4 regions of the Enterobacter sp. JS8-1 genome follow, and region 4 is predicted to be linked to each of the others. Evidence: predicted binding sites of a transcription regulator. Region 4 holds the regulator's gene; each other region holds the start of a gene.

Region 1 (5,898 bases), 1.5 Mb from region 4:
TCGTGCTCGTATGTGGCGCGGAACAGTTCATCAAGAGAACCGTATTCAGCAACCGGAGAGGCGACCGTATCAATGCGCGGCAGGCTGCCCGTATCCGTCAGATAATCAAAGAGACGCTGCATGTGCGTCATCTCTTCCTGTGCGTGACGACGCAGAAACGCGGCGGCACCTTCAAAGCTGTGATAGCTGCACCAGGCGCTCATCTGCTGGTAAAGAAGGGATGAATAAAGCTCAAGGTTCATTTGAGCATTGAGCTTGTCGATCATTTCAGTTTTCAGCATGGTGGCGCTCCGGTTTATTATTTCTGGTTCACAATGAGCGACACTATAATTTGTTATTTAATTATTTGCAAAACGTAAAATAAATATTTGTTTATTTAAAAATACGAATGGGAATAACACGCATTGGCACGTTTTATATTTATTAATGAGAATTGTTTGTGTTCTTAATTAAAAAGACTGCCAGCTCTGCTGGCAGACGACATTAATACCATGGATTCGTGACGTTAGGATTCACGGCGTAGCCCATGCATTTATACTGAATGGTCACGCTCTCGTTCAGGCACAGCGATCCGCTAATCAGGGTACAGGTTTTGACAGGCTGACCATAGGCGGAGGCGGTGGCATATCCCATGCCCTGACAGGCTTTCACTGCGGTGCCGTTATTCACATACGCATCGGAATGGGCGTTTTGCAGCATGGCCTGGCCGTAGTCGAGGCGGACAACTCCGTTGGGGGCGTCAAGGTGACTGACCTCCGCCTGACGGTTAACGTTGCATCCCGCGAGAAGCAGGATCGTTCCGGCGATGAATACTCTTTTCATGGTTCACTCTGCGTGAAGAGGGAAATACGCTATTTTAGCTTCAACGGTTCCAGTCAATGCCTCGAATAGCCCGAGGATCAACCCTTTCTCTTCGCAACGAACAGCATCAGGTCACGAAACTGTGAGCGCAATTGCGTTTTTTAAAACGCATTTTCACTTAATTTGAAAGAGTGTTTGTTTGATAGTAAGGTTAAGGGGATAAGGTATTCACCGCGGGCTTGTCCGCCACACATTCAGGAGAGACACGATGAAAATTGCGCTGATGATGGAAAACAGCCAGGCAGCTAAAAATCCCATCATCCTTAATGAGCTAAAAGCCGTTGCCGATGAAAAAGGCTTCCCGGTGTATAACGTCGGGATGAGCGACGAGAACGACCACCATCTTACCTATATCCATCTGGGCATTATGGCGAGCATTCTGCTGAATTCCAGAGCCGTGGATTTTGTCGTGACCGGCTGCGGTACCGGCCAGGGGGCGCTGATGTCGCTGAATATCCATCCGGGCGTGATTTGCGGCTATTGCATCGATCCTGCTGACGCCTTCCTGTTTGCGCAGATCAACAACGGTAACGCGCTGTCCCTGCCATTTGCCAAAGGCTTTGGCTGGGGCGCTGAATTGAACGTGCGCTTTATCTTTGAGAAAGCCTTCACGGGCCGTAACGGCGAGGGGTATCCGCCAGAGCGTAAAGAGCCTCAGGTGCGTAACGCGGGGATCCTGAATCAGGTGAAAGCGGCGGTGGTAAAAGAAAATTACCTTGATACCCTGCGCGCAATCGATCCTGAACTGGTGAAAACCGCCGTATCCGGTCACCGCTTCCAGCAGTGTTTCTTTGAAAACTGCCAGGATAAAGAAATCGAAGCCTTCGTTCGGGGGATTGTTGGCTAACAGCATGTGATGACATCCATAACTTTCCTGGCGTATCAAAATTTTTTATAAAATTTTACTGGAATTTATATGGGCGTAACTCGTGGATTTTGCGGCTTTTTTCGTAACATTGTTGTAGCACTGGTGGATTTATTGGTGTGATGTTCGTCACAAAATGATTGATTTTTGTGATGGTGGTCATATTATAAGCGCATTGACAATAACACCTGCATAACACGTTACTGGAGCAACATAATGAAACTGCGCAAAATCCTGAAAAGCATGTGGGCTAACTACTGCACGACTTTCAAAGACGTCCCACCGGGTGCGATGTTCTGATAAAAAAACCTGCTTCGGCAGGTTTTTTTATGCCTGCGGGCGACGAGAAAGAGATGAAAGGGCGCGCGGTTTGCTACTATGGCGGCCTTTAACTAAGGAGAAACCCCATGTCACAAAACCTGAGCGCCGATCAGGAACTGGTCTCTGACGTCGTTGCCTGTCAGCTGGTTATTAAGCAAATCCTTGATGTGATTGACGTTATCGCGCCTGTCGAAGTGCGTGAAAAAATGTCGACCCAGCTGAAAAACATCGATTTTACCAGCCATCCGGCGGCAGCCGATCCGGTTACGCTTCGCGCCATTCAGAAAGCCATCGCACTGATTGAGCTGCGATTCACCCCGCAGGGCGAGTCTCACTAAGCCGTGAAACGGGCGACCCTGTCAGTCGCCCGAGATACTGTCAGAAGAAGGTCTGGACCAGCAGGTAGCTCGCCGCACAGGCGCAGCTCACGCCGATCAGCCCCGGCAGGATGAAGCTGTGGTTGATGATAAATTTGCCGATGCGGGTGGTGCCTGAACGGTCAAAGCCGATGCAGGCCAGATCGCTGGGGTAGGTCGGTAAGACAAAGTAGCCGTAGGAGGCCGGGAAGAAGGCGATCAGCATTTTCGGATCGATGCCCAGCATTAACCCCATCGGCGCAACCGCAGTTAACGCCGCCGCCTGGCTGTTCACCAGTTTAGAAACCAGAAACAGTACAATGGCATAGGTCCACGGGTGGCTTTTCACGACCCCTTCCAGCGCCATTTTCAGTTCATCCAGATGCGCCTGGAAAAAGGTATCGCTCATCCACGCCACGCCAAACACCGAGAAGATCGCAACCATTCCCGCTTTAAACACTGCACCGTTCGAGATAGCAGAGGCATTCACCTTGCAGGCCATTAGCATGACAGCACCGGCAATCAGCATCATCATCTGAATGACCAGGTTCATCGAAAGCGCCGCCATTTTGCCTTTTACCTCAAAAGCAGGGCGCAATTCAGGCAGGGCACCGAGCAGCACCACGATGGCAATCCCGGTGAAGAAGATCCAGGTGGACCAGTAGGCCTGTTTCGGGAAGCGCTGATTCATGAGCGTTTCCGTGCTGCCATAGATAAATTCCCGCTGTTTCGGATCTTTCAGCTTTTCCTGAAACTCTACGTCATCCGCTAAATCTTTGCCGCGACGTAAACTCCACAGGGCCGCAATCGCCACCCCAAACAGCGAGGCAGGGACGGATACGGCGAGGATCTCCAGGATCCCCCACGCGTGACCCATTCCGTGCTGTGCGCCGAGAATCGACACCAGCGACACAACCGCGACCGATACAGGCGAGGCGGTGATGGCCATTTGCGAAGCCACGGAGGCTACCGCCATGGGGCGTTCCGGGCGGATCCCTTTTTTCAGCGCAATATCGGCAATGATGGGGAACATGGTGTAAACCACGTGGCCCGTGCCGCACAGAAAGGTCAGCATCCAGGTGGTGAAGGGGGCGAGGAGCGTGATGTGCTGCGGATGTTTGCGCAACAGACGCTCGGCGAACTGCATCATCACGTTCAGACCACCGGCAGTCTGCAGGGTGGCCGCACAGCCAATCACCGCGAGAATGGTCAGCATCACGTCAACCGGCGGTTTGCCGGGTTGAAGCCCAAAAATGAAGCTCAGAATAAACAGGCCAATACCGCTTATTAGCCCCAGTCCCATCCCGCCGAAGCGGGTCCCGACCAGCAGACAGGCAATAACAACTATAAACTCAATGGTGATCATGATGCTCCCTCGTCAAACATTATGTAATTAAATAAATCATTACACGATGTAGGGTTATTCATTGGGAGCAAGATCTGATTTGTTAAATCTCAGACAAAGCAGGAGGTTGTGGGAGGAACCTGCCCCGGTCAGGAGCAGGTCAGTCGCGCTCAGTGGCGCTGAACGGTGACAATGTCGAGCAGATGACGGTCAGTCTGCTCCGGGCATAAACCGGCATGCTTCGCATTGCGGAGTTCGTCCGCAAGCGTTTTGAGCAGCGTACCGTCCTGCTGCTGCTCTTTGTCCATATCGCGCAGGAATTTCAGGGTAATGCTGTCGTGCTGCGCTTTGGCTTCATCAGCCAGTTTGCTGAGTGTGCTGCAGCGCTGTTCATACTCTTCAAGCGTTTTCTGGAACAATTCTTCCAGCGAAGAGTAGTTATCGTCGATCGTGTCCAGGGCCTTTACGATAGGGTTCGCCCCTACAGCTTTCAGAAAGTTAAAGACGCGCATCATATGCGTGACGTTACTTTGCGCCTGAGTACGAAAGAACGTGGCTGAACCATTAAGACTGTTTTCGGAGCACCACGCGCTCAAATGCAGGTGCAAATTGGAGGCGTAGAACTCCAGGTTCATTTGGGCATTCAGTTTTTGCATCATCGTTTGGGTAGTCATACTCATATCCTTATTGACTGTGGGACGTGATGTCCGCAGCTAAACCTGACCCGGCAGGTACATAAAATCACATGGCAGAAGGCAATTCTGCATTGACGGAAGTTGACCGAATATTCACATCCTGTGTTCGATATAAATAAGCATACCCTTGTCTCTGGATTAAGAAAACTCTTAATCCGCCCGTATTTACCATAGATTACAAATTTTAATATAGTACAGAATCTCAAACAGATAGATATAAATTAATACATCACTAAGTGATTGATTTTAAGGTATATTAATATATTTATTGCTCTGGATGTACAGCGTTAAGTAGTCTGGTAACAGAATATTCTGCGAATAGAACAAATATGCATGATTAATTCAAAATATATTCTATGGGCGCAAAGTTGCGCTAAATCAATTTTTGCAAAAATGACGGTAATGTGATCTCCATGCAGGATTGTTCCTGATGACTCTGTGAAAATGAAACAGTGTTTTAATGTATTCCATTCACTGAGGTTAACATGGCCAACGTTGCGGTGCTGCTGGCACCTGGTTTTGAGGAAGCAGAAGCAATTATTACGATTGATATTCTGCGTCGGTTGAATATCGAGGTGGAAACCCTGGCTTGCGCAGAATCTCGGGCGGTAATGAGCTACCATAACATCCCGATGGTGGCAGACTGTACGTTATCCGAACGTCTGAACACGCTTTACGATGCGGTGGTGTTACCCGGAGGGCCGCAGGGAAGCGTCAATCTGGCCGCTAGCCGGGAGGTCATCCGTTTTGTGTCCACAAATGATGAAAATGGAAAATTGATTTGTCCCCTCTGTTCTGCCGCAGCGCGCGTGCTGGGCGGTAACGGGTTACTTAAAGGACGCCGTTACGTCTGCTCGGGAGATTTATGGGAAACCGTAACGGACGGTGAATACGTGGATGCACCGGTCGTTGAGGATAAAAACCTGATCAGCGGTAAAGGTCTGGGCCACGCGTTTGACTTTGCGCTGACCCTTTCTGCTCGCCTGTTGGGTGACGAAGCGCCTGTTCGCGATCACGCGGATCACATCTATTACGCCTGGTAATCTCCCTGCCGGACGTGATGGCGTCCGGCTGTCAGGGACTTCTTGGCTAATCTTATGGATTATTCTGCTTAACCCCATTTTAATTGTCTGACAATTCCTGCCGTTTTTATGTCATTTTCCGCTGAATTTATGTACGCAATTACTGTAATTCTGCGGTGTGATGCCGCTCTCTTATGGATGATTAATTTCCCGCTAAAACTATCACCAGCACTAACGCTTATGACGAGGTAAGCGCTAATGTCTTGTTTTAAGTCCGATTAAATAAGAAGCACGCAAATATTCCCTACAGAAAAGATTGCTAAAGCTGGAGTTTACCATGCACAAATTTACTAAAGCGCTGGCGGCCATCGGCCTGGCTGCCGTTATGTCACAATCCGCTATCGCTGAAAATTTAAAACTCGGTTTTTTGGTT
Region 2 (5,898 bases), 2.1 Mb from region 4:
GGTCCGTACCGGAGCCGACGACGCTACCCAATAACAACTCCTCCATTCAGGTAACGACGCTTTCGAGCGGTGAACTGGCGCTGGTGTTCAATCACATGAGCGCCGCCGGTGCGCTTGAGCGCCGGGCGTCTCTCTACGATGAAATTGATGATGGTGATGGCCGTAAAGAGCCGGTCGTCACCCACGGTCGGGCAGCCTTCTGGGGAGCGCCGCGTGCGCCGATGACCGTCGCCATTTCGCCGGACGGCGGGAAAAGCTGGCCGTGGCAGCGTAACCTGGACGAGGGGGATGGTTACTGTATGACCAACAACTCCATGGAAAAACTCAATCGCGAATTTTCCTATCCCAGCATCAAACAGGGATCGGAAGGCAATATTCATATCGCTTACACCTACTTCCGTCAGGCCATCAAATACGTGCGGGTGACGCCAGAATGGGTCAAGGGGCTAATATGATTATTGGGCATCTCAACGCCCTGCCACTGGCAGGGCTACCGTCGGCGTTATACGCCCTGCTTTCCCGCCCGGAGTGCACGCTTCCGGCTCTTATGGCGCGCGCGGATGGTCGCTGGCAACCGGAGAATAGCGAATGGTTTTGCCATATCGGGCCTGCCAGGACGCAGCCGCGTATCGAGCGGCACACGGAGTACCATCACCAGTGGGCAGATATTCAGGTTGTGTTAGCAGGCGAAGAATATATTCACGCCGGAGCACTTCCCATCGGGCGGCCGGGTGATGAAGAGCGCAAGCCAGATCTGTTTATTGCCTCCACCGCTGAACACAGCGTCGCTATCCGTCTCGGCGCGGGTGATTTTGCCGTCTTTTACCCTGGTGAGCCCCATCAGGCGCTGTGTGCTGCCGTGTCGCCCATGACCGTGCGTAAAGCGGTCTTCAAAATTCCCCGCACGATGCTGGAGGTTTGAGATGCGCCATGCTGTCGTTACCGGAGCCAGCTCGGGCATTGGTGAGGCGATCGTTAAACGTCTGCTGGCTGAAGGCTGGCTGGTGACCGGACTAAGCCGACGCCCCGTCACGCTGGAAACGCCCAACTTCACGAGTCTGAGCGTTGATATCAGCATGCCTGATGCGCTGATGGCCGTATTGCAGCCCCTCCCTCAGCCTCACGCGGTGATCCATGCTGCCGGAATGATGGCTGCCGCGCCGCTGGGGCTGCTGGAGTCTGCTACGGGTGACACGCTCTGGCGGTTGCACGTGCAGGCGTGTGAAGTACTGTTTAACCACTTTGCACCCAGCATGGCGTCCGGAGGACGGTTGGTGGCGATAGGCAGCAGAACGTCACGCGGCGCAGCCGGACGTTCCCAGTATGTCGCCACCAAAGCGGCAATGGTTGGGATGATCAGAAGCTGGGCTGCCGAACTGGCCCCACGAGGGATTACTGCGAACGTGGTCGCTCCCGGTGCTACCCAAACGCCAATGCTCAGTTCGCCGGGGCGGGAAACCTCCCCGCCGAAATGTCCGCCGTTAGGGAGGCTTATCAGGCCAGAAGAGGTCGCCGGGTTGGTCAACTTCCTGTTGAGCGAAGAGGCCGCCGCCATTACCGGGCAAGAGATTGCGATCTGCGGCGGCGCATCGCTCAGCTAGCGCAAAAAGATCCGCCCTTTCAGATACAGCGTCGCCTGCCCGCCAATCAGCACGCGGTCACCCTTTAACTCGCAGCGCAGATCCCCGCCACGGGCTGACACCTGGCGGGCATTCAGTGACGTTTTACCCAGTTTTTCGCTCCAGTACGGAATCAACATGCTGTGCGCCGATCCCGTCACCGGATCTTCCGGCACGCCGTCACCCGGACAGAAGAAGCGGCTGACAAAGTCATACGAGTCCCCCGGTGCCGTGACGCAGACCATTTTATCCAGCGGGATCATTGCCGCGATTTCCGGCGTTAAGGCTTCTACCTGCTGCTGGCTTTCCAGCACCACCATGTAATCGCGCCCTGCGCGGATCTCTTGTGCACCGCGGATGCCCAGCGCGCTGAAGAGTAACGCGGGCGGATTGTCGACAACCTCCGTCGACCATGCCGGGAAATTGAGCGTCAGCCAGTCTCCGTTGCGCTTCACCGTCAGGTCGCCAACAAAACGCGTCGAGAAGGTGATTTCGGTATGCGGGTAGTCGAGATATTCAAAAATGACGTGGGATGCCGCCAGCGTCGCATGTCCGCAGAGGTTAATTTCATCAAGCGTGGTAAACCAGCGCAGCTCGAAGCCGTTATCCGTACGCACGAAGAAGGCCGTTTCCGACTGGTTATGCTGCTTCGCCATGTTGAGCAGCGTCTCATCCGGAAGCCACTCTTCCAGCGGGCAAACCGCCGCCGCATTACCACCGAACGCCCTGTCGCTGAAGGCATCTACCAGATAAAAATCAATTTCCTGCATGGTCTCTTCCTCTTTTTTTCTAGCGCAGAAATACTGTGCCTTTCAAATATAATGATGCCTGGCCGCTCATCATCACGCGCGAGCCTTTCAGTTCGCAGCGCACATCACCGCCACGGGCCGAAACCTGACGCGCAAACAGCGTCGTTTTTCCCAGCGTTTCACTCCAGTAAGGAATGAGCATCGTATGCGCAGAGCCGGTGACAGGATCTTCAGGTACGGCAACCCCTGGTGAGAAGAAGCGGCTGACGAAATCGTACTCACCCTCCCCACGCGCGGTGACGGCAACCTTGTGTTCACCTGGCGTCATCGCGGAATAGTTTGGCGTCACGGCTTCCACCTGCTCACGATTTTCCAGCACCACCACCCAGGCGCGCCCCTTTCGGGCCTCAACGTAGCGGTTGATCCCCAGCGCGGCGAGCATCTCTGGCGGCGGGGTCAATTCCTGCGTCGGACAGGCCGGGAAATCGAGCGTCATCCAGTCACCTTCCCGGCTGACCGTCAGGCGGCCCGAGGCGGTCTCAAAGTGAATGCGCGAGTCCGGGTAGTCCAGCTCGTTAAACAGCACATACGCAGCGGCAAGCGTCGCGTGCCCGCAGAGATTGACCTCGGTTAAGGTGGTAAACCAGCGCAGCTCAATCCCGCCTTTACTGCACACGAAGAACGCGGTTTCGGACTGGTTATGCTGCTGCGCCATGCTGAGTAACGTCTCATCCGGTAGCCATGCCTTTAGCGGGCAAACCGCCGCCGGATTGCCACCAAATGAGGTATCACTAAACGCATCTACCAGGTAAAAATCAATCTCCTGCATCGACTTACCGCCTGTTATCGTTATGTTGTTCTTTATCTTCACGGAAAACCTCGCCCGCCGCTACCGCTGTGGTACGGTAAATTTTGTGATTAAGGTCACATTATGGTTGAGTTTTCGCCGTTTAAAGCTTTAAGATCGTCTCCTCATCGTTAATCAATCCCAGACATCTTTATGACAACAAACACGGTTTCCCGCAGGGTCGCGTGGCTACGTGTGGTCACGCTCGCCATCGCTGCGTTTATTTTCAATACCACTGAATTTGTTCCGGTTGGGCTGCTGTCTGACATAGCCGACAGCTTCCAGATGGAGACGGCGCAGGTGGGCATTATGTTGACCATCTACGCCTGGGTGGTGGCGCTGATGTCGCTGCCGTTTATGCTGCTGACCAGCCAGATGGAGCGGCGAAAGCTGCTGATTGGCCTGTTTGTGGTCTTCATCGCCAGCCATGTGCTGTCATTTATGGCGTGGAATTTTACGGTGCTGGTCGTTAGCCGCATCGGTATTGCCTTTGCCCATGCGGTGTTTTGGTCGATTACCGCGTCGCTCGCTATTCGCCTGGCACCGGCGGGGAAACGCGCGCAGGCGCTGAGCCTGATTGCCACCGGTACCGCGCTGGCGATGGTGCTCGGCCTGCCTATTGGTCGTATTGTCGGGCAATACTTCGGCTGGCGTACCACCTTCTTTGCCATCGGCATGGGGGCGCTGATCACACTGGTCTGCCTCATCAAGCTGCTGCCAACATTGCCGAGCGAACATTCCGGCTCGCTGAAAAGCCTGCCGCTGTTGATGCGTCGCCCGGCGCTGATGAGCATTTATTTGCTTACGGTGATTGTGGTAACCGCCCATTACACGGCCTACAGCTACATTGAGCCGTTTGTGCAGGTTGTGGCGGGCTTTAGCGCCAATTTCGCCACGGTTCTGCTGCTGATTCTGGGCGGCGCGGGCATTATCGGCAGTATTCTGTTTGGTAAGCTCGGCAACCAGCATGCGTCTACGCTGGTGAGCAGTGCCATTGGCCTGCTGCTGGCGTGCCTGCTGTTGCTGATGCCTGCCGCGGGCAGCGAAAGTCATCTGGCGATCCTCAGCCTGTTTTGGGGCGTAGCAATCATGATCATCGGTCTGGGCATGCAGGTGAAAGTGCTGGCGCTGGCACCGGATGCCACGGACGTCGCTATGTCGCTCTTCTCGGGAATTTTCAATCTGGGGATTGGGGCGGGCGCGCTGCTGGGAAATCAGATTAGCCTGCATGTGTCGATGTCGGCGATTGGCTATCTGGGGGCGATCCCTGCGCTGGTGGCGCTTATCTGGTCGCTGCTGATTTTCCGTAAATGGCCGGTGGCGCTCGAGGAACAGGGCCAGCACGGGTGAGGTTTGTTTGTGCCGGGTGGCGCTGCGCTTACCCGGCCTACGAAATCCGTCTTTTTGTAGGCCGGGTAAGGCGAAGCCGCCACCCGGCAATGACCTCAGTGGTAGGTCTTAATAATTTCCAGCACGCCGTTAATAATAAACTGCACGCCCATACACACCAGCAGGAAACCCATCAGACGGGAAATCGCTTCAATCCCGCCCTTTCCTACCCAGCGCATAATCGCGCCGGAACTGCGCAGGGATGCCCACACGATAATACCGATAAGCGCGAAAATCAGCGGTGGCGCAACCGTCAGCACCCAGTCCGGGAAGGTGGAGCTATCACGCACCGTTGAGGCGGAGCTGATGATCATCGCAATCGTTCCCGGCCCCGCCGTACTCGGCATCGCTAACGGGACAAAAGCAATATTCGCGCTGGGCTCTGTTTCCAGCTCTTCGGATTTGCTGGTCGCTTCCGGTGATTCATGCGCTTTTTGCGCGGGGAACAGCATACGGAACCCGATAAAGGCCACAATCAGCCCCCCGGCGATACGCAGGCCGGGAATCGAAATCCCAAAGGTGTTCATCACAAGCTGTCCGGCATAATAAGCCACCATCATGATGGCAAACACATAGACAGAGGCCATCATCGACTGATGATTGCGCTCTGCGCTGTTCATGTTCCCTGCCAGCCCCAGAAACAGCGCCACCGTCGTTAACGGGTTCGCCAGCGGCAGCAACACCACCAGCCCGAGGCCAATTGCTTTAATCAAATCCAACATAGTGCGTCGTTGTCCTTATCCATATTCATCCCCGCAATTATAGGGTGAAAGTGTGACATTCAGCCATGACCACAACGTAACCATTATTTTCTCACTGCAATGATAACCCTGCGTTATGTATATGATTTGAAAGCACTCAAAAAAAGTTCATGAAACGTTTTAGCAATTCGTGGCATCCGTCGATTCATTCAGTTGACTTATACTTGCCTGAGCAATAATATCTGCCGTGACTAAACTACTTGCCAGGGCAACCATTGTGAAAAGTACCAGCGATCTCTTTAACGACATCATTCCACTGGGCCGTCTTATTCACATGGTTAACCAGAAAAAAGATCGCCTGCTCAATGACTATCTGTCACCGCTGGATATCACCGCAACACAGTTCAAAGTGCTGTGTTCCATTCGCTGCGAAGTGTGTATCACGCCGGTTGAGCTGAAAAAGGTGCTCTCTGTCGATCTGGGTGCATTAACCCGCATGCTGGATCGTCTCGTCTGCAAAGGATGGATAGAACGAAGCCCTAACCCGAATGACAAACGCGGCGTGCTGATCAAACTGACCAGCGACGGCGCGG
Region 3 (5,898 bases), 240 kb from region 4:
CATGCGTGCGGTTGGTCGTGCCGACCTCATGCAGCGTACAGCCCGCCTGGCGCATCACGTCCGGAATGCGAAACGCTCCGCCAATCTCCACCAGCTCGCCGCGGGAAACCACCACCTCTTTGCCGCTGGCGGTCGCCGCCAGCATCAGCAGTACCGCTGCCGCGTTGTTATTTACAATGCAGGCATCTTCCGCCCCGGTCAGTTGGCATAGCAGTTCCGCCAGCGCCCGATCGCGGTGACCGCGCCCCGCGCCGTCCAGATCGTACTCCAGCGTCACCGGCGAGCGCATAGCCTGCACCACCGCCGCGACCGCCTCTTCAGCCTGTTGCGCGCGCCCCAGGTTGGTATGCAGCACGGTCCCCGTCAGGTTGATGACCGGCCGTAACGCGCTTTGCGTTTTCTCTCCCAGCCTTCTCTGCGCTTCTTCCCCCCACTGCTCACACCAGGCGGGCAGCGCATTTTCAGCCTGAATATGGCGCCGGGCTTCGTCCTGAAGCTGGCGTAGCATGTCGACCGTCGCGGTATGACCGAACTGTTCCAGAACGGTTTGAATACGCGGTTCGCGAAGCAGACGATCGGTGGCAGGAATTTGGCTGTAGAGGGAATGATGAGTAGTCATAATGCGCCCGGCGAGTAAATATCTTCCCCCCTCCCGACGGGAGAGGGAGTTAACATGTGGCGGGATTGTACCGCCTCCTGGCGGGAAGTGTTATATCCCGCGTCAAGCCTTTGGCGGTTCGGTACGGGCAAAGCTCTCGCGCTGACAAAGCGTTTCCGCGAGCTTAACCAGCAACGGACGGTTGACGCACCATCCCGGGGAAACGTGGCGGAAGTTGAGATAACCAATGGCACAAACGATGGCAATGGTTGCCAAATCCACGCTATCGACCTGAATTTTTCCTTCCCGAATGAGCTGCTCGCACATGTCCAGGCTGCGGTTGATTTTTTCACGCTGGCGCAGCAGCTCCGTTTCCGACTGCTGGGCGACAGGCCGTGCCAGCTCCCGCACGGAGGTTAACGCCGCATCCATGATGCCATCTGCCAGCGCTTCGATTTGCTTCATGGCCAGCGCCGCTTTTGGATCGGCCGGCAGCATGGCTGGCGCAACGCCGAGTTGTTCGACGTATTCCGCAATTATCGGCGAATCAAACCAGCATTCACCCTCATCGGTCACCAGTGCAGGGACTTTGCCCAACGGATTGTACTGCGCAACGCCATTTTCGGCGCTGTAGGGCTGTTCATTGACGAATTCAAATTCAATCCCTTTCTCCAGAAGGAGAATCGAGATTTTACGCACGAAGGGACTGGTATAGCTGCCGATGAGTTTCATTGCCTGCTCCTGAATGCTCACAAAGAGGTCAGTATGGATCAAGCAGCGAAAAAAGGCAGGTATGCTTATCGCATTCCTGCCTCGGGAGAGATTAGTGATCGAGGTAGAGGTAGTGCATCCAGCTGGTCATACGTAACAGGACCTTACGCATTACCGAGACATGGGCGAAGTGGTCGGAATAGACCGCCACCTGGGCGTAGATACCATCAGGCAGCGCATCAACGTCCGCGTTTGGCTCCAGTTCGATAAGCGCCTGCACGCCATCGGTGCCCGGTACGACCGTCAGCGCCTGCAGCGCGCCCTGCGCCTGGTAAGTCCCTCCCGGCACCACCGGCAGGACGCTGGTAAGTTTACCGGTGAACACCTGGCCCGGCAGTGCGTTAAACACCACTTCCGCTTCGTCGCCCGGTTTCAAACGCAGTAACGAGTTCTGGCGGAACTGCGCCACGATTTGACGTTTCTGTTCAGGAATGAACACCATTACCGGACGCAGCGGCAGCGCGGCGGCGTACGTACCCGGACGGATCAGCACCTGGGTGATATACCCATTGCTTGGCGCACGCACCACGGTCTGATCGAGGTTATAGGTGGCTTCCGCCAGCTGCGCGCGAAGAGAAGCAATCTGCGACTGTTCGCCATTTACCATGCTGTCTAACTGGCTTTGAATCTGCGTTTGTTCGGCAACGGAGCCTTTCACCATCGCATCCTGTGCCAGGTAGTTCTGACGCGCGTTGTCGATATCGCTTTCAGAGAACGGATTCACCTTCGCCTGGCTGCCTTTCAGGTAGCGCTGATAATCTTTAAACAGACGATCGCGTTCAGCGGACACGCGTGTCGTATTCGCGACCGCTTCCGAGAGCTGTGCTTTCAGATTGTCGATATTGTGCGTGGCAGTCACCAGGTCTGCCTTCAGCCGGTCGACGCGTGCCTGATAGCGGCCCGGATCCAGTTTAAATAACACTTCGCCTTTTTTAATAAGCTGGTTATTTTTATCGGTCACTTCCGTGACTATTCCCGTCACCTGCGGCGTGATCGGAATGGAAATAACCGCCTTTTGCGCCGTAAAGGTATACGGGTGGTTATAATTCATTAATAAGATAAGGCCCGCGACAATAAATACCCCACCCAGGGTTGCGGTGGCGAGCGTCCATTGGTTGACCGGAATACGAAATATTTTAAAGATGGCCCATGCAAAGGCCACATAGGTCAGAATAATCAACAAATCCATGATCAGCGCTCCAGCGTATTTTTATCGGAAGCGGGTTGCACTGCGGCCAGTTTTTGCTCGAGTTCGGCTACGCGTTGGGTCAGAGCATCCATACCCGGCACCTCATCCGGTTTTGAGATATGGTTCTGCATACCCCAGCCGCGATCTTCCCGATACAACGTGGCCCATATCCACAGAAACGGCCAAATGGCATGGAGCGTAAACAGGCTTATCCACCCCGCCGTATGGATAGCATCGGCATGGGGATGGTTACGTTTTTTCGCCATATTATAAGGGATGTCATGAATAGCGATGATTCCGTAAAACAGAACCAGGAACACAAAAATCAATACACCCAGCGCAAAATAGTTGAGAAACATATTCTCCTCACTTAAACAACGTCAACTCATTAAATTAATAAAACAGTACGCGGCCTAATTAGTTTATTTTTAAACAAAAGAGCAATGCTTGTTATTTCAAAGGCGGGGAGTATCGGTTTTTATAATATCTCCATGCAAGTTTATAAGCGTGTCAAAATATATCCTGAATAATAATATACTTAACCTTACATTATGAGCGTAATCTACCTTTTCCTTTTTCGCCATACCACATCTTCAAAGTGGTTTTTTAGCTTTCCGTGTTGCTTGCTTTCATCCTGGCGTCGAATGGCAAAGCAAAGTTTGCCAGGGATCACATGCAGACAAATCTGCATAAAAATATTTTGTGAATCCAGTCACATCTCAGAAACAAACAGGCGGCGTCCAAATGTGATATTAATCACAAAACAAGGGTGATTTTGCTTCTTTTCTACGCGCTGTATTTATTTTACACACTGATTTTGTGATGGAGATCACTTCATTATTCGCCCCACCCCCTACATTTACGTGACTGAGATCACACAAATTTTCGCTGTCTGGACAGTTGAACGATTCAGTGCCAGATTTCACAGCATCAGAACAGGGCCCGGCTACCTCTGCCGCCGCACATTAACAATAAACCTCGGGCCGCAAGCCTAAGCGTAAACAGAAGAAGGGGTGTTTTATGTCATCCGATTTCAAGATCAAAGTTCAAAGCTTTGGTCGTTTCCTCAGCAATATGGTGATGCCAAATATCGGCGCGTTTATCGCGTGGGGTATCATCACTGCATTATTCATTCCGACAGGGTGGTTGCCTAACGAAACGCTGGCGAAGCTTGTTGGTCCAATGATTACCTATCTGCTGCCGCTGCTCATCGGTTTCACCGGTGGTCGTCTGGTCGGCGGTGACCGTGGTGGCGTCGTGGGTGCCATCACCACCATGGGTGTTATCGTCGGTGCGGATATGCCGATGTTCCTCGGCGCGATGATTGCCGGTCCTCTGGGCGGCTGGGCGATTAAGAAATTCGACGTCTGGGTTGATGGCAAGATCAAATCCGGCTTCGAAATGCTGGTGAACAACTTCTCTGCGGGCATCATCGGGATGATCCTCGCGATTCTGGCGTTCATGGGCATTGGCCCTGCGGTTGAAGTGCTGTCCAAAATTCTGGCAGCAGGCGTTAACTTCATGGTTGCGCACGACATGCTGCCGCTGGCGTCTATCTTTGTTGAACCGGCGAAAATCCTGTTCCTCAACAACGCCATCAACCACGGTATCTTCTCACCGCTGGGTATTCAGCAGTCCCATGACCTCGGTAAGTCCATCTTCTTCCTGATTGAAGCGAACCCGGGTCCGGGTATGGGCGTTCTGCTGGCGTACATGTTCTTTGGTCGCGGCAGCGCTAAGCAGTCTGCGGGCGGCGCGGCTATCATTCACTTCCTGGGCGGTATCCACGAAATTTACTTCCCGTACGTGCTGATGAACCCACGTCTGATCCTGGCCGTTATCCTCGGCGGTATGACGGGTGTGTTCACGCTGAGCGTGCTGGGCGGTGGTCTGGTTTCTCCAGCGTCTCCGGGCTCTATCCTGGCGGTACTGGCGATGACGCCAAAAGGGGCTTACTTCGCTAACATCGCGGCGATCTGTGCGGCGATGGCGGTCTCCTTCGTGGTGGCGTCTATCCTGCTGAAAACCAGCAAAGTGAAAGAAGACGACGATATCGAAGCGGCAACCCGTCGTATGCACGACATGAAAGCGGAATCCAAAGGCGCTACCCCGCTGGCCGCTGGCGATGTCTCTAACGACCTGAGCCACGTGCGTAAAATCATCGTTGCCTGTGACGCCGGTATGGGCTCCAGCGCAATGGGTGCAGGCGTGCTGCGTAAGAAAGTACAGGATGCGGGTCTGACCAATATCTCTGTCACTAACAGCGCGATTAACAGCCTGCCGCCGGACGTTGACCTGGTTATCACGCACCGCGATCTGACCGAACGCGCCATGCGTCAGGTGCCTCAGGCGCAGCACATTTCGCTGACTAACTTCCTCGACAGCGGCCTGTACACCAGCCTGACAGAGCGTCTGGTTGCGGCCCAGCGTCACGAAGATAACGAAGTCAAAGTGCGTAGCAGCCTGCAGGACAGCTTCGACGAGAGCAATGCTCACCTGTTCAAACTGGGTGCGGAAAACATCTTCCTCGGTCGTACCGCGACCAACAAGGAAGAAGCGATTCGCTTTGCCGGTGAGCAGCTGGTGAAAGGGGGCTACGTTCAGCCAGAATACGTTGACGCAATGCTGGAACGTGAAAAACTGACCCCAACCTACCTGGGTGAATCCATCGCGGTTCCGCACGGTACGGTTGAAGCAAAAGACCGCGTGCTGAAAACGGGCGTGGTGTTCTGTCAGTACCCTGACGGCGTGCGCTTCGGCGAAGAAGAAGATGACATCGCCCGTCTGGTGATTGGTATTGCCGCACGCAACAACGAGCACATTCAGGTGATTACCAGCCTGACCAACGCGCTGGACGATGAGTCTGTTATCGAGCGCCTGGCACAGACTGAAAGCGTTGAAGAAGTTCTGGCACTGCTGAACAAGTAAGTTCCAACTATTCCCTCTCCCTTTGGGAGAGGGTTAGGGTGAGGGAAAAGCCTCACCCCAGCCCTCTCGGGTAAAAACATTAATGAAGGTTAATACTATGAAAGCATTACATTTTGGCGCAGGTAACATTGGCCGTGGTTTTATCGGCAAACTGCTGGCAGACGCGGGCATTACGCTGACGTTTGCCGATGTGAATCAGGTGGTCCTGGATGCCCTGAATGCCCGTCATAGCTATCAGGTCCACGTAGTGGGTGAAAACGAGCAGGTTGAAACCGTGTCGGGCGTGAATGCGGTAAGCAGCATTGGCGACGACGTTATCGACCTGATTGCCAGCGTTGATCTGGTCACCACGGCGGTAGGTCCGGTGGTGCTTGAGCGTATCGCGCCTGCGGTGGCAAAAGGTCTGGCGAAG
Region 4 (5,898 bases):
TTGTGATTTTTTATGCATATTTTGTGATTATATTTTCACAATCACTGTGACATAAAAATGGATGGTCATGACATGGCAACTGAACAACCAGCAATTACCCGTGCAACATTTGATGAAGTGATCCTGCCGATTTATGCACCGGCTGAGTTTATCCCTGTGAAGGGGAAAGGCAGCCGCGTCTGGGATCAGCAGGGTAAAGAGTATGTTGATTTCGCGGGCGGGATTGCGGTGACGGCGCTGGGCCATTGCCATCCCGCGCTGGTGGAGGCGCTGAAAACCCAGGGCGAAACCCTGTGGCACACCAGCAACGTGTTCACCAACGAACCGGCGCTGCGTCTGGGGCGTAAGATCATCGATGCCACCTTCGCGGAACGCGTGCTGTTTATGAACTCCGGCACCGAAGCCAACGAAACCGCCTTTAAGCTGGCGCGCTACCACGCCACCACGCGCCACAGCCCGTACAAAACCAAAATCATCGCCTTCCACAATGCCTTCCACGGACGCTCCTTCTTTACCGTCTCCGTTGGCGGCCAGCCGAAGTATTCAGACGGCTTCGGCCCGAAACCGGCAGACATTGTCCACGTGCCGTTTAACGATCTGCATGCCGTGAAAGCGGTAATGGACGACCACACCTGCGCGGTGGTGGTCGAGCCTATTCAGGGCGAAGGCGGCGTGACCGCAGCGACGCCGGAATTCCTGAAAGGGCTGCGCGAACTGTGTGACGAGCATCAGGCGCTGCTGGTCTTTGATGAAGTGCAGTGCGGCATGGGGCGCACCGGGGATCTGTTTGCCTACATGCACTACGGCGTGACGCCGGACATCCTGACCAGCGCCAAAGCGCTCGGCGGCGGTTTCCCGGTGAGTGCGGTACTGACGACGCAGGAGATTGCCTCTGCGTTCCACGTCGGCTCTCACGGCTCTACTTACGGCGGCAACCCGCTGGCAAGCGCCGTGGCGGGTGCCGCGTTTGATATTATCAATACGCCTGAGGTGCTGAACGGCGTTAGCGCGAAGCGTGAGCTGTTCGTGAAGCATCTTCAGCAGATTAACGATGAATATGATGTTTTCAGCGAGATCCGCGGCATGGGGCTGCTGATTGGCGCCGAGCTGAAGCCGCAGTTCAAAGGCCGCGCGCGTGATTTCCTGCACGCCGCCGCGCACGAAGGGGTGATGGTGCTCAATGCCGGACCTGACGTGATGCGCTTTGCGCCGTCGCTGGTGGTGGAAGATAAAGATATTGAGGACGGGTTAACCCGCTTTGCCGCGGCGGTCGCGAAGATCGTTAAAGGCTAATACTCGGTTCGCTTTAACCGGCGCGTTAACCAAATCCCGTGATGCGGGCGCTGACGCCATGCCACTGATGAAATGGTGTGCATGGTGTTCAAATGCCCCAGAACGCGCTGCAGATGCTGCTCAAGGGTGCTCATCGGCCCGTGGGTCAGCGTTTCAGGCGCTTCCAGAATATTCGAATCTCCCGATTCACCCGGCGAGTCATACTCCAGACGCTGCTGACACCTCTGCAACGCAATTTCACACGACTGCAAATAGCGCTGCGCCAGATCCGGCGTCAGCATCGTGTGCTCGCGCGCCAGCGTGGTCATGGCGTTAATGTGCTCGACGATAAACTGGCTGTGTGTCACCCACAGCTTCATGTCTGCAAGATAGTGCGAGTTAAACCCCGGCTCCTGCATCGCCTGATTGAGCGAGTTAAACAGCGCGTTGTGCGCCTGGTTGACCTTCATCCGCTGATACGCCAGCGGGGAGGGCTGCGGATCGTCGCTGAGGATCAGGCGAATGGCCTGCTGGTCGGCTTCCAGCGCGTCATGGGCGTTCTGCCTGAGCAATCCGCTCTGCCACTGCGGCCACAGCCAGACCATACCGCCGAAGGCAATCAGGCAGCCAATCAGTGTATCGACCAGACGAGCCACGATAAACTGCTCGCCGTTGAGCGTGAGCAGCTGCAGGGTGTACACCGCCGTGACCGTAAAGCCCACCATCGCCCAGCCGTAATTTTTACGGATGATCAGATAGCTCACCATGGTGATCGCCAGCATCCCGACCAGCGTATAGCCTTCCGGCACGTGGAAGTGAAGCGTCACGCCCGCAATAATCAGCCCGGCTAGCGTTCCGCCAGCCCGGTGGAAGATACGCACTCGCGTGGCCCCGTAGCCGTTCTGCGTGACAAACAGCACGGTCATTAAGATCCAGTAGGGTTTAGGCAGGTGCAGCGCCATGCCCATCAGGCTGGCAATGCTCAGCATCACGCTTATCCGCGCCGCGTTGCGCAGGGCGGCGGATTTCAGTGACAGATAGCTTTTGAGCGCAGGCAGCAGCGGCAGACGTTTCTGCTTATCCGCCATCAGGTCGCGGGGATAAAGCGGGCGCTGCGTACGCAACACGCGGGCGATACGGCTGAAGTGCCAGGCGGCAAACTGGCCTACCGGGTTATCCGGATGCTGACGGGCGATTTTCTCCAGCGCGCCGAGCTGTTTATCCATGTTAAAACGCGTGGGGTAGCGGTGATAGAGAATATCGTCAGCCAGTACCCTAAGCCGCGCGGCGACGGTCTGGGCGTTCCAGCGGATCACTGCTTCTGCATGGCTGCGCTCTACCAGCTTTTGTACCTCCTGCGGGTGGTGAAGGCTAACGGAGATATGCTCCTGCAGGTCCAGCCCCACCTGGAAAGTGCGCAGCAGCCGTTTGTATTCGTGGTTCTTGTTGGCGGCAAGCATGTGCAGCTGCTGGTAGCACTGGCTAATCAGGTCGACAACCTTTTGCTGGCGCGTCAGCAGCGGCGGCAGGGATTTCTCCGGGTCGGTATGTTGGGTGAGCAGGGTGTATTTGGCTTCACAGTAATCCGCAAGCTGCACATAGAGCAGGCTCAGGGATTCACGCAGCGGCTGTTCCCGCCAGAGCCAAAACCAGAACCAGTTAAACACCCCGTACCAGAGCGTGCCAAGGGCGTAGATCAGCAGCGGCTCCCACACCGGCATATTCCCGGCGAGGCTCAGGGTGAAGATAGCCGCAATCAGCGAGGCGGGCAGCAGGCGCGCGTGCAGCGAACTGATTTCCGCCGTCACGCCAAGCGTCATCGCCAGCACGGTCAGGATCAGGGGCAGAGGGATATCACGGGCAAGCAGGAGCTGTACGGCGAGACTACAGCCAGCAAACAGACAGCCACCGATAATCAGGCGTTTGAAAAAGCGCTTATGCGGCGTGTCCAGACCGGCAATGTTGCAGCAGGCGGGCACGAGGGAAAACAGCAGACCTTGCTGGAGGTGTCCGAGGATCAGGCCCACGGCCACAGGAAGGCACAACACCAGCGTTTGTCGCAGTGCGTAGTTAACTTCCGGGTGATAGATCAGCCTGCGCCACATGAGGAGTAGAGACAAAAACGGCGTGACACCTTGCGATGGCACGCCGTTTGAGCGGAATTAACGCGTTCCGTAAACCACGATGGTTTTACCGTGGGCGGAGATCAGGTTCTGGTCTTCCAGCATTTTCAGGATACGACCCACTGTTTCACGGGAGCAACCGACGATCTGACCAATTTCCTGGCGGGTAATTTTAATTTGCATGCCGTCAGGGTGGGTCATGGCGTCTGGCTGTTTTGCCAGGTTCAGCAGGGTCTGCGCGATACGGCCGGTTACGTCCAGGAAGGCGAGGTTACCCACTTTCTCAGACGTCACCTGCAGACGGCGCGCCATCTGGGAAGAAAGACGCATCAGGATGTCAGGATTAACCTGAATCAGCTGACGGAATTTCTTGTAAGAAATTTCAGCCACTTCACATGCTGTCTTTGCACGAACCCAGGCGCTACGTTCCTGGCCCTCTTCAAACAGGCCCAGTTCACCGATGAAATCGCCCTGGTTCAGATAAGAAAGGATCATCTCTTTCCCTTCTTCATCTTTGATCAGCACTGCCACCGAGCCTTTAACGATGTAATACAACGTTTCCGCTTTTTCACCCTGGTGAATCAGCGTGCTCTTCGATGGGTACTTATGAATGTGGCAATGAGACAAGAACCATTCGAGAGTCGGGTCTGTTTGCGGTTTGCCAAGCACCATGCGCTGTTATCCTCTGTTATAAGCTGTCACCAGAGTCATAAGATGCATCCGGACTCTGGGGTTGCAATCGAATTCTTACCCATACCCTGGGAAGTCGGCTGTCGTAACGTTTCGCAGCCAGTAAAGTTTGATGTCCTCTGCATACATGTGTAACGTCAATGTATTACTGTAGCATCCAGAGTGTTTTAGCATAGCTTTTGCCGCGTGTCTCCTGGTGTCTCGCTTCAGCATGATGCAGGTCGCCTTCCGTTGCGAGAAATGTAATGCACGCGTAATCTGTCACCAAAAATGCAACGTTGGAGTTAATGAATATGCAAGCGCGTGTCAAATGGGTTGAAGGTTTAACGTTCCTGGGCGAATCCGCTTCTGGACATCAGATTTTGATGGACGGTAACTCCGGCGACAAAGCCCCAAGCCCGATGGAGATGGTGCTGATGGCGGCGGGCGGATGCAGTGCAATTGACGTGGTGTCGATTTTGCAAAAAGGTCGCCATGATGTGACCGATTGCGAAGTGAAGCTTACTTCCGAACGTCGCGAAGAGGCGCCACGCCTGTTCACGCACATTAATCTGCACTTTATCGTGACCGGTAAAGAACTGAAAGATGCCGCAGTATCACGCGCCGTAGACCTTTCTGCGGAGAAATATTGCTCTGTGGCGTTAATGCTGGAGAAAGCGGTAAAAATCACGCATTCGTATGAAGTGATCGAGGCTTAATTATTGGGGCATCGTGCGTGTTGATGCCCTCACCCTAACCCTCTCCCACAGGGAGAGGGAACATGTTTACGCGATCTGCTTCCCTTCCATCAGCCGCTGGACCAGCGGCGTCATAATTAACTCCATCGCCAGCCCCATTTTTCCGCCCGGCACCACCAACGTATTCATGTGCGAAATAAACGAGCCCTGCAGCATCGCCAGCAGCCAGGGGTAATCAATGCCTTCGAGATTGCGGAAATGGATGACGACAAAGCTCTCATCCAGCGACGGGATCGTTTTGGCCGCAAACGGGTTGGAGGTATCCACCGTCGGCACGCGCTGGAAGTTGATGTGGGTGCGGGAGAACTGCGGCGTCAGGAAGTTGATGTAATCCTCCATGGAGCGCACGACGGAATCCATCACCGCTTCGCGAGAATGCCCGCGCTCGCTCATGTCACGCGTCAGCTTCTGGATCCATTCAAGGTTAACAATCGGCACCACGCCGACCAGCAGATCCACGTGACGCGCGACGTCGTGTTGAGGCGTGACCACGCCGCCGTGTAGCCCTTCGTAAAACAGCACGTCGGTCGGCTCCGGCAGCGGCTGCCACGGGGTGAACGTCCCCGGCACCTGATTCCAGGGAACCGCTTCGTCGTAGGTGTGCAGGTATTTGCGGGACTGCCCGGTCCCGCTCTGCCCGTATTCGCGGAAGGTTTGTTCCAGCAGGCTGAAATCGTTGGCTTCCGGCCCGAAATAGCTGATGTGTTTGCCCAGATCGCGCGCCTTGCGGATGGCCATGTCCATTTCCGGGCGCGTATAGCGGTGAAAGCTATCGCCCTCCACTTCTGCCGCCCGGAGATTCAGCTGTGCGAAAATCTTGCGAAAGGCGAGGCTGGTGGTGGTGGTACCCGCACCACTTGAGCCCGTTACGGCAATAACCGGATGTCTGGCAGACATAGCAACTCCCTGACTGGAAAGGTTTACAGATCAGCCGTGAAACGCGTTGCGGTGCATGATATTGATCGTCTCATGCAGTTCGGACCACACCAGCACCACGTCGCCACTTTTCAGCTGGCGCTTAACATCGCTGACCTTTTGTTCGAGCGAACGTTCTTGTTCACCATAATCGGTGCCTT

What was found. The regulator CRP, encoded in region 4, controls carbon source genes, mostly activating them, when cyclic AMP is high. The targets are predictions, from matches to a motif close to ATGTGANNNNNNTCACAT.
Region 1: azuC (stress response protein AzuC) is a predicted target of CRP. The motif match lies at 1,844-1,861, and genes of this name have one in related genera.
Region 2: ACOQH0_RS11175 (sugar transporter) is a predicted target of CRP. The motif match lies at 3,281-3,298, and genes of this name have one in related genera.
Region 3: ACOQH0_RS22260 (PTS mannitol transporter subunit IICBA) is a predicted target of CRP. The motif match lies at 3,303-3,320, and genes of this name have one in related genera.

What each region holds. Positions count from the first base shown of each region.
Region 1 is NZ_CP185805.1:2,918,160-2,924,057, reverse strand. Features, by position in the region: gene ftnA (non-heme ferritin) at 1-281, opposite strand, end outside; gene yecR (YecR family lipoprotein) at 484-822, opposite strand; gene ACOQH0_RS13895 (RpiB/LacA/LacB family sugar-phosphate isomerase) at 1,070-1,708, shown strand; gene azuC (stress response protein AzuC) at 1,943-2,026, shown strand; gene ACOQH0_RS13885 (DUF2766 family protein) at 2,134-2,385, shown strand; gene ACOQH0_RS13880 (anaerobic C4-dicarboxylate transporter) at 2,426-3,769, opposite strand; gene ACOQH0_RS13875 (non-heme ferritin-like protein) at 3,919-4,422, opposite strand; gene ACOQH0_RS13870 (DJ-1 family glyoxalase III) at 4,929-5,486, shown strand; gene araF (arabinose ABC transporter substrate-binding protein AraF) at 5,803-5,898, shown strand, end outside.
Region 2 is NZ_CP185805.1:2,355,357-2,361,254, reverse strand. Features, by position in the region: gene ACOQH0_RS11200 (sialidase family protein) at 1-455, shown strand, start outside; gene ACOQH0_RS11195 (YhcH/YjgK/YiaL family protein) at 452-922, shown strand; gene ACOQH0_RS11190 (SDR family NAD(P)-dependent oxidoreductase) at 924-1,601, shown strand; gene ACOQH0_RS11185 (PhzF family phenazine biosynthesis protein) at 1,598-2,389, opposite strand; gene ACOQH0_RS11180 (PhzF family phenazine biosynthesis protein) at 2,409-3,197, opposite strand; gene ACOQH0_RS11175 (sugar transporter) at 3,369-4,565, shown strand; gene ACOQH0_RS11170 (MarC family NAAT transporter) at 4,661-5,326, opposite strand; gene marR (multiple antibiotic resistance transcriptional regulator MarR) at 5,583-5,898, shown strand, end outside.
Region 3 is NZ_CP185805.1:4,662,095-4,667,992, forward strand. Features, by position in the region: gene selA (L-seryl-tRNA(Sec) selenium transferase) at 1-619, opposite strand, end outside; gene ACOQH0_RS22245 (glutathione S-transferase) at 722-1,330, opposite strand; gene ACOQH0_RS22250 (HlyD family secretion protein) at 1,422-2,558, opposite strand; gene ACOQH0_RS22255 (DUF3302 domain-containing protein) at 2,561-2,917, opposite strand; gene ACOQH0_RS22260 (PTS mannitol transporter subunit IICBA) at 3,579-5,486, shown strand; gene mtlD (mannitol-1-phosphate 5-dehydrogenase) at 5,584-5,898, shown strand, end outside.
Region 4 is NZ_CP185805.1:4,417,664-4,423,561, reverse strand. Features, by position in the region: gene argD (bifunctional acetylornithine/succinyldiaminopimelate transaminase) at 73-1,293, shown strand; gene ACOQH0_RS21180 (YccS/YhfK family putative transporter) at 1,290-3,377, opposite strand; gene crp (cAMP-activated global transcriptional regulator CRP) at 3,435-4,067, opposite strand; gene ACOQH0_RS21170 (OsmC family protein) at 4,379-4,783, shown strand; gene ACOQH0_RS21165 (phosphoribulokinase) at 4,850-5,719, opposite strand; gene ACOQH0_RS21160 (YheU family protein) at 5,750-5,898, opposite strand, start outside.